3 regions of the Devosia albogilva genome follow, and region 1 is predicted to be linked to each of the others. Evidence: predicted binding sites of a transcription regulator. Region 1 holds the regulator's gene; each other region holds the start of a gene.
What was found. The regulator HrcA, encoded in region 1, represses chaperone genes, less so after heat shock. The targets are predictions, from matches to a motif close to GTTAGCACTCNCNNNNNGNGAGTGCTAAC.
Positions count from the first base shown of each region.

Region 2: the regulator HrcA is predicted to act here: its motif matches at 959-987, upstream of groES (co-chaperone GroES).
Region 3: the regulator HrcA is predicted to act here: its motif matches at 1,206-1,234, upstream of ACFSX5_RS12360 (co-chaperone GroES).

Region 1 covers NZ_JBHUNP010000001.1:1,716,087-1,718,349, forward strand. The annotation lists gene grpE (nucleotide exchange factor GrpE) at 111-737, opposite strand; gene hrcA (heat-inducible transcriptional repressor HrcA) at 784-1,857, opposite strand; gene rph (ribonuclease PH) at 1,997-2,263, shown strand, end outside.
Region 2 covers NZ_JBHUNP010000001.1:3,344,997-3,347,259, forward strand. The annotation lists gene ACFSX5_RS16695 (LacI family DNA-binding transcriptional regulator) at 1-630, shown strand, start outside; gene ACFSX5_RS16700 (usg protein) at 627-896, opposite strand; gene groES (co-chaperone GroES) at 1,100-1,414, shown strand; gene groL (chaperonin GroEL) at 1,450-2,263, shown strand, end outside.
Region 3 covers NZ_JBHUNP010000001.1:2,459,640-2,461,902, forward strand. The annotation lists gene groL (chaperonin GroEL) at 1-820, opposite strand, end outside; gene ACFSX5_RS12360 (co-chaperone GroES) at 875-1,165, opposite strand; gene ACFSX5_RS12365 (DUF427 domain-containing protein) at 1,318-1,695, shown strand; gene ACFSX5_RS12370 (hypothetical protein) at 1,747-1,938, shown strand; gene ACFSX5_RS12375 (DMT family transporter) at 2,150-2,263, shown strand, end outside.

The DNA.
Region 1 (2,263 bases):
GCAGACCGAAGCAGACGGCCGGTCAAGCCCGCAGGCGCTGCGCACGCCCCCCGACAAAGAAAAGCCCCCGGCAAACCGGGGGCTATCATACAGCAAGTCTGCGTGGGGCCTCAGGCGCTCTTGTCGACCGCCTCGTCGCCCGCGGCATGGCTCGGGCCGCCCTTGGCGACGCCCACCATGGCCGGCCGCAGCACGCGGTCGCCGATGGCAAAGCCTGCCTGCACCACCTGCACCACCGTGCCTTCCGGCCGCGACGGGTCGGGCACTTCGAACATCGCCTGGTGGCGGTGCGGGTCGAACTTCAGCCCTTCGGCCTCGATCGGCGTCACGCCATGCTTGGCGAGGAGCCGCTGCATCTCGCGCTCGGCCAGCTCGATGCCCTCGATCAGCGACTTCACGGTCGGATCGGTGGATTCGCGCGCTTCCGCTGGCAGCATGGTCAGCGCCCGGTTCAGCGCATCGGTGGCGCTCAGCATGTCCCGGGCAAAGCCGGAAATGGCGTAGGAGCGGGTATCGGCCACGTCGCGCTCGGTGCGCTTGCGGAGGTTTTCCATCTCCGCCACGCTGCGCAGCAGCCGGTCGCGCAGTTCGGCATTCTCGGCACGCAGGGCCTCCAGCGGGTCGACCTCGGGGGTCTCCTCGGCAGGGGTCTCGATCTCGGCCTCTGTCGCCTGGGCGGCGGTTTCGTCGCTCATCATCTCACTATCCGCATTTGGACTGGGGTTTTGCTGAGCCATATCGGCCAACGGGTTCTTCTTTTCAACCCTCGGGAACCCGCAAGGTTCAGCGGTCGCGCCGCGCCATCATCGCGGTTATGACATTGGCGGTATAATCCACCACCGGCACGATCCGCGCATAGTTGAGCCGTGTCGGCCCGATCACCCCGAGCACGCCCACCACCTTGTCGCTGGCATCCTTGTAGGGGGACAGGATCACCGACGAGCCGGATAGCGAGAACAGCTTGTTCTCCGAGCCGATGAAGATGCGCACCCCTTGCGCCTTCTCGGTGTCGCCGAGCAGTTCCAGGAGCCCATCCTTGCTCTCGAGTTCATCGAAGAGCTGGCGCATGCGCTCCAGGTCGTCCGAGGCCATGGCGTCGTTGATCAGGTTGGCGCGGCCGCGCACGATCACCGTCGGCTCGTTGTCGGGACCGGGGCGGCTGAGCGTGGCGATGCCGGCGTCGACCAGCTTGGCGGTCAACTCGTCGAGCTCCGCCCGTTGCAGCGCCCGCTGTTCGGTCAGCGCCTTGCGAGCTTCCGAAAGGGTGCGCCCCACCACATGGTGGGCAAGGTAATTGCCCGCCTGCTGCAGTGCCGAGGCGGTGAAGCCCGGCGGCAGCTCCATGATGCGGTTTTCCACCTGTCCATCCTGGCCGACCAGAATGGCCATGGCCCGGGTGGCGTCGAGTCGCACGAATTCGAGATGGCGCAGCACCATGTCGGCCTTGACGGCGATCACCACCCCGGCGCCGTGGCTGAGCCCGCTCAGCAACTGGCTGGCTTCGGTCAGCACATCTTCCACCCGTCCCTGCGGCTGCCCGCCGATGGAGTGGGCGATGCGCTGGCGTTCCCGTTCGTCGACGTCCCCCACCTCCAGCATGGCGTCGACGAAAAAGCGCAACCCTTCCTGGGTTGGGGCGCGTCCGGCAGAGGTATGGGGGGCGGCAATCAGGCCGAGGTCTTCGAGGTCGGCCATCACGTTTCGGACAGAAGCAGGCGACAGCTCCACCTGCAGCATGCGGCTGACGTCGCGCGAACCCACCGGGGCCCCGGTTTCGAGATATCGTTCAACGATCTTTCGAAAGATGTCCTGGCTGCGCGCGTTGAGCACGGAGAGAAAGTCTTCGGCTGGACGCATGGGGTTTCGATTCAAATCGTCGGCTTTAACTGTGCTCCCCTATTTAAGCGCATAGCCGCCCCGCGCCAAGGCTCGGGCGCTTGTGGCAGGGGCCTCGTAGGGTTAAGACGCGGTTAACTGCAACGACCCTGGACTTCCGATGCGCCCTTCCGGCCGTGAACCCAACCAGATGCGCGCCGTCACCATCGAGCGCGGCGTCGCCATGAAGGCGGAAGGCTCCTGCCTCGTCAGCTTCGGCAACACCAAGGTGCTGGTCACCGCTTCGGTGGAAACAAGCCTGCCCGGGTGGCTGCGGGGAAAGGGCCAGGGCTGGGTCACCGCCGAATACGGCATGCTGCCCCGCGCCACCGGCACCCGCACCCGCCGTGAAGCCACAGCCGGCAAGCAGTCGGGCCGTACCCAGGAG
Region 2 (2,263 bases), 1.6 Mb from region 1:
CTCGGTATTCCGCTGTCGCTCAATGGCTGGATCGACCCGCTCGAGCGCTTCGACATGGTGCACGGTACCGACCACGAATCCGGCGCCGCCGTCGCCAATTATCTGATCGGGCTCGGCCATCGTCGCATCGCCTATGTGCAGGGCTCGGCCAATTACCGCGGTCGCGTCGAGCGCCTCTACGGGCTGCGCGAGGTGGTGGAGCAGCACCCCGACGTCGAGCTGCGCCAGCTCACCTTCGATTCCGAGAAGATGTTCATGGGCTGCTTCCGCGAGCTGCTGGACGAAGGCTTCAATCCCACAGCCTTCTTCTGCGCCCATGACGGGCTGGCCCTGACCGCCATGTCCGAACTGATGGGCATGGGCTACAAGATCCCGCACGATGCCACGGTGATCGGCTTCGGCGACTTCTCCGCCGCCACCCAGATCACCCCCAACCTCACCACGGTGAAAACACAGGGTCAGGAGATCGGCGCCGGGCTGGCGCGCGTGCTCGATGATCGCATCCACCAGCGCATCAACCCCAGCGTGCCGGTTCGCGTGATGCTCTGCGGCCACCTGATCGAGCGGCAATCCTCCGGCCCCGCTCCTGCTTCGGCGACCGCAGCCAAGCGCCTTGCCGCTGCAGGCTAGTGCAGGGTTACCAGACCCGCGGCGTTGCGGAACTCGGCCGGGCGGATCAGCCCGGCATGGGCCACCGTCACCGAATGGAGCTTGCCCTCGATCTCGCGCGACCAGAAATCGAGGAACGCCTTCAACTCTGGAAACTGCGGTGCGAGGTCGTATTCCTGCCAGACGAACAGTTGCAGCAGCGACGGCTGGTCCGGCAGATGGTAGTGGATCTGCGCCGTGGTGAGGCCATAGCCCGCCATCTGCTTGAGAAAGGCACGATCGGTCATGACAGGGAGTCCCTTGCTGGTTCACTCCCGAATAGGCGAGCACAAACAGGTGCTTGACACAAATCAGCACTCCCATTCAGGGAGTGCCAAAATTTTCGCACTGCACCTCTTGAACCGGCTTTTGCCCCTCCTAAGTTGATGATCGCTTCCTCCCGGGGATGCCGGGGGAAGCTCCGTCATTGTCTCTATGTGGAGGTTGGACCATGGGACTTCGTCCCCTGCACGACCGTGTGGTCGTTCGCCGTATCGAGGCCGATCAGAAGTCCGCCGGCGGCATCATCATCCCCGACACTGCCAAGGAAAAGCCGTCTGAAGGCGAAGTCGTCGCCGTCGGCGCCGGCGCCCGCAACGAAAAGGGCGAGATCGTCGCCCTGGACGTCAAGGTCGGTGACCGCGTGCTCTTCGGCAAGTGGAGCGGCACCGAGGTGCGCCTCGATGGCGAAGACCTGCTGATCATGAAGGAAAGCGACATCCTCGGCATCATCGAGGCTGCCGAACCGGCCCGAAAGGCCGCCTGAGTCACAGTCATTCGTTAGGGAGCAGAAAGCAGAAAATGGCTGCCAAGGAAGTCAAGTTCTCGGCCGATGCGCGCGAAAAGATGCTGCGCGGCGTGGACACGCTTGCGAATGCGGTCAAGGTGACCCTCGGTCCCAAGGGCCGCAACGTGGTCATCGAAAAATCCTTCGGGGCACCGCGCATCACCAAGGATGGCGTGAGCGTCGCCAAGGAAGTCGAACTCGAAGACAAGTTCGAGAACATGGGCGCACAACTGGTGCGCGAAGTCGCCTCCAAGACCAATGATCTGGCCGGCGATGGCACCACCACCGCAACCGTGCTGGCCCAGGCCATCGTCAAGGAAGGCGCCAAGGCGGTTGCCGCCGGCATGAACCCGATGGACCTCAAGCGCGGCATCGACCTTGCGGTGAACAAGGTGGTCGAAGACCTCAAGAGCCACGCCAAGAAGGTCACCGCCAACAGCGAGATCGCCCAGGTGGGCACCATTTCGGCCAACGGCGATGCCGAAATCGGCCGGTTCCTCGCCGAGGCGATGGAGAAGGTCGGCAATGACGGCGTGATCACCGTCGAAGAAGCCAAGACGGCCGAGACCGAACTCGAAGTGGTCGAGGGCATGCAGTTCGACCGGGGCTATCTCTCGCCCTATTTCGTCACCAACTCCGAGAAGATGCGGGTCGAACTCGAAGACCCCTACATCCTGCTCCACGAGAAAAAGCTCTCCAATCTCCAGGCCTTGCTGCCCGTTCTTGAATCGGTTGTTCAGTCGGGCAAGCCGCTGCTGATCGTGGCCGAAGATGTGGAAGGCGAGGCGCTCGCGACTCTGGTCGTCAACCGCCTGCGCGGCGGCCTCA
Region 3 (2,263 bases), 740 kb from region 1:
CGACCTTGAGGCCGCCACGCAGACGGTTCACCACGAGGGTGGCCAGGGCTTCGCCCTCGATGTCCTCGGCGATGATCAGCAGCGGGCGCTGCGACTGCACGACGGATTCGAGGATCGGCAGGATGGCCTGCAGGTTCGAGAGCTTCTTTTCGTGCAGCAGGATGACGGGGTCCTCGAGGACGGCCGTCATCTTCTCGGCATTGGTGACGAAGTAGGGCGACAGGTACCCGCGGTCGAACTGCATGCCTTCAACGACGTCGAGCTCGGTCTCGGCGGTCTTGGCTTCCTCGACGGTGATCACACCCTCGTTGCCGACCTTCTGCATGGCCTCGGCGATCATGTCGCCGATTTCCTTCTCGCCATTGGCGGAGATGGTGCCGACCTGGGCGACTTCGGCCGAAGAGGTGATCTTCTTGGACGAGGCCTTGAGGTTGGAAACGACTTCGCCGACGGCGAGGTCGATACCGCGCTTCAGGTCCATCGGGTTGAAGCCGGCGGCGACGGCCTTGATGCCTTCGACGACGATGGCCTGGCCGAGAACGGTGGCGGTGGTGGTGCCGTCACCGGCGATGTCGTTGGTCTTGGAGGCGACCGAACGCAGCAGCTGGGCGCCGAGGTTCTCGAACTTGTCTTCCAGTTCGATTTCCTTGGCGACGGAGACGCCGTCCTTGGTGATGCGCGGAGCGCCGAACGACTTCTCGATGACGACGTTGCGGCCCTTCGGACCGAGCGTGACCTTCACCGCATTGGCGAGGACGTTCACGCCGCGCAGCATCTTCTCGCGGGCGTCGGTAGAGAACTTGACTTCTTTGGCGGCCATGACTGGCTCCCTAGATGTTCTGGGTTGATACGGAAAAGGGCGCGAGAGAGCCGGTTAGCCCTCGATCACGCCCATGATGTCGGATTCCTTCATGATCAGCAGGTCTTCGCCGTTCAGCTTGACCTCGGTGCCGCTCCACTTGCCGAACAGCACGCGGTCACCGGCCTTGACGTCCGGGGTGATGATCTTGCCGGAGTCGTCGCGGGCACCGGGGCCCACGGAGACGATCACGCCCTCGGAGGGCTTTTCCTTGGCGGTATCGGGGATGATGATCCCGCCCTTGGTCTTTTCTTCGCTGTCGACGCGGCGGACGACCACGCGGTCGTGGAGAGGACGGAAGCCCATGATTGCTCCTTGTGGCATCAATACTGGCAATTTCACGGCTGTTAGCACTCGCATGAAGTGAGTGCTAACAACGACCTCGGCGATATAGGAGCGCCCCCGGAGCGAGTCAAGGACCCGTGAACTCGCTCCCGCATTCGCGCGTTGAGCACCGAATGCAATCAGCAACTTGGCAGGTCCACATGACGGATAGCGACGTCTTCATCCGCCCGGTTTCGGGCCGCGCTCATGTCTCCTTCGATGGCGCCGAAATCGGCAGTTCCCTCAACGCCCTGGAACTGCACCAGCCTGGCGCCCCGGTGCGCATCTACTTCCCGCGTGACGACATCCAGCCCGGCATCCTCGAACTCTCCGAAACCCGCGGCACCGACCCGGTGCTGGGCGAGATCCACTACAGCACCATCAAGACCCTGACCGCCACCGGACCCGACCAGGCCTGGTTCCATCCCGAGCCGCCGGCCGAGTTCGCCGATCTGACGGACCTCATCGCCTTCTCGGGTGATCGCATCGAACACCGCTTTTCCGAGGTCTGATCCGCCGGCACCCTCTTCCCCCGGCACGACCCCTGCGGCATAAGGGCCTCCATGACAGACTCCCCGAACTACCAGATCAAGCTCCGCCGCACCGGCGGCATGGGTGCCAACGCCAACTGGCACTGGGAAATCCACGACGCCGACGGCAAGGTGATCAAGACCGGCAGCGCCGTCGGCCCCGAACACAAGGCCTTCGCGACCGCCCGTATCGCCAAGGAAAAGCTGGAACAATCCGGCCGCTGAGGCGGGATGCTCCCAACGAGCTAGCGGTGGCTGTGGATGGGCCGGCACCCCCACCCTTGATCCCTTCCCACAAGGGGGAGGGAGACGATGAACACCGGCACCGTGGCTCCTGCGCCTCCCTCCCCTCGATGGGGAGGGAATGAGGGTGGGGTGGGGCCTCGCGCACCAGCCTTGCAGGTGCGGCTCCTAGCCGACGGAAGACCACGAAGCCGTGACCCCCACCAGAACCCAGCCTCTGCGCGGCATCGCCCTCAAGATACTCTCCGTCTGCGCCTTCGTGGTGATGGCGACGCTGCTCAAGGCGACGGCCACCATTCCGGCAGGG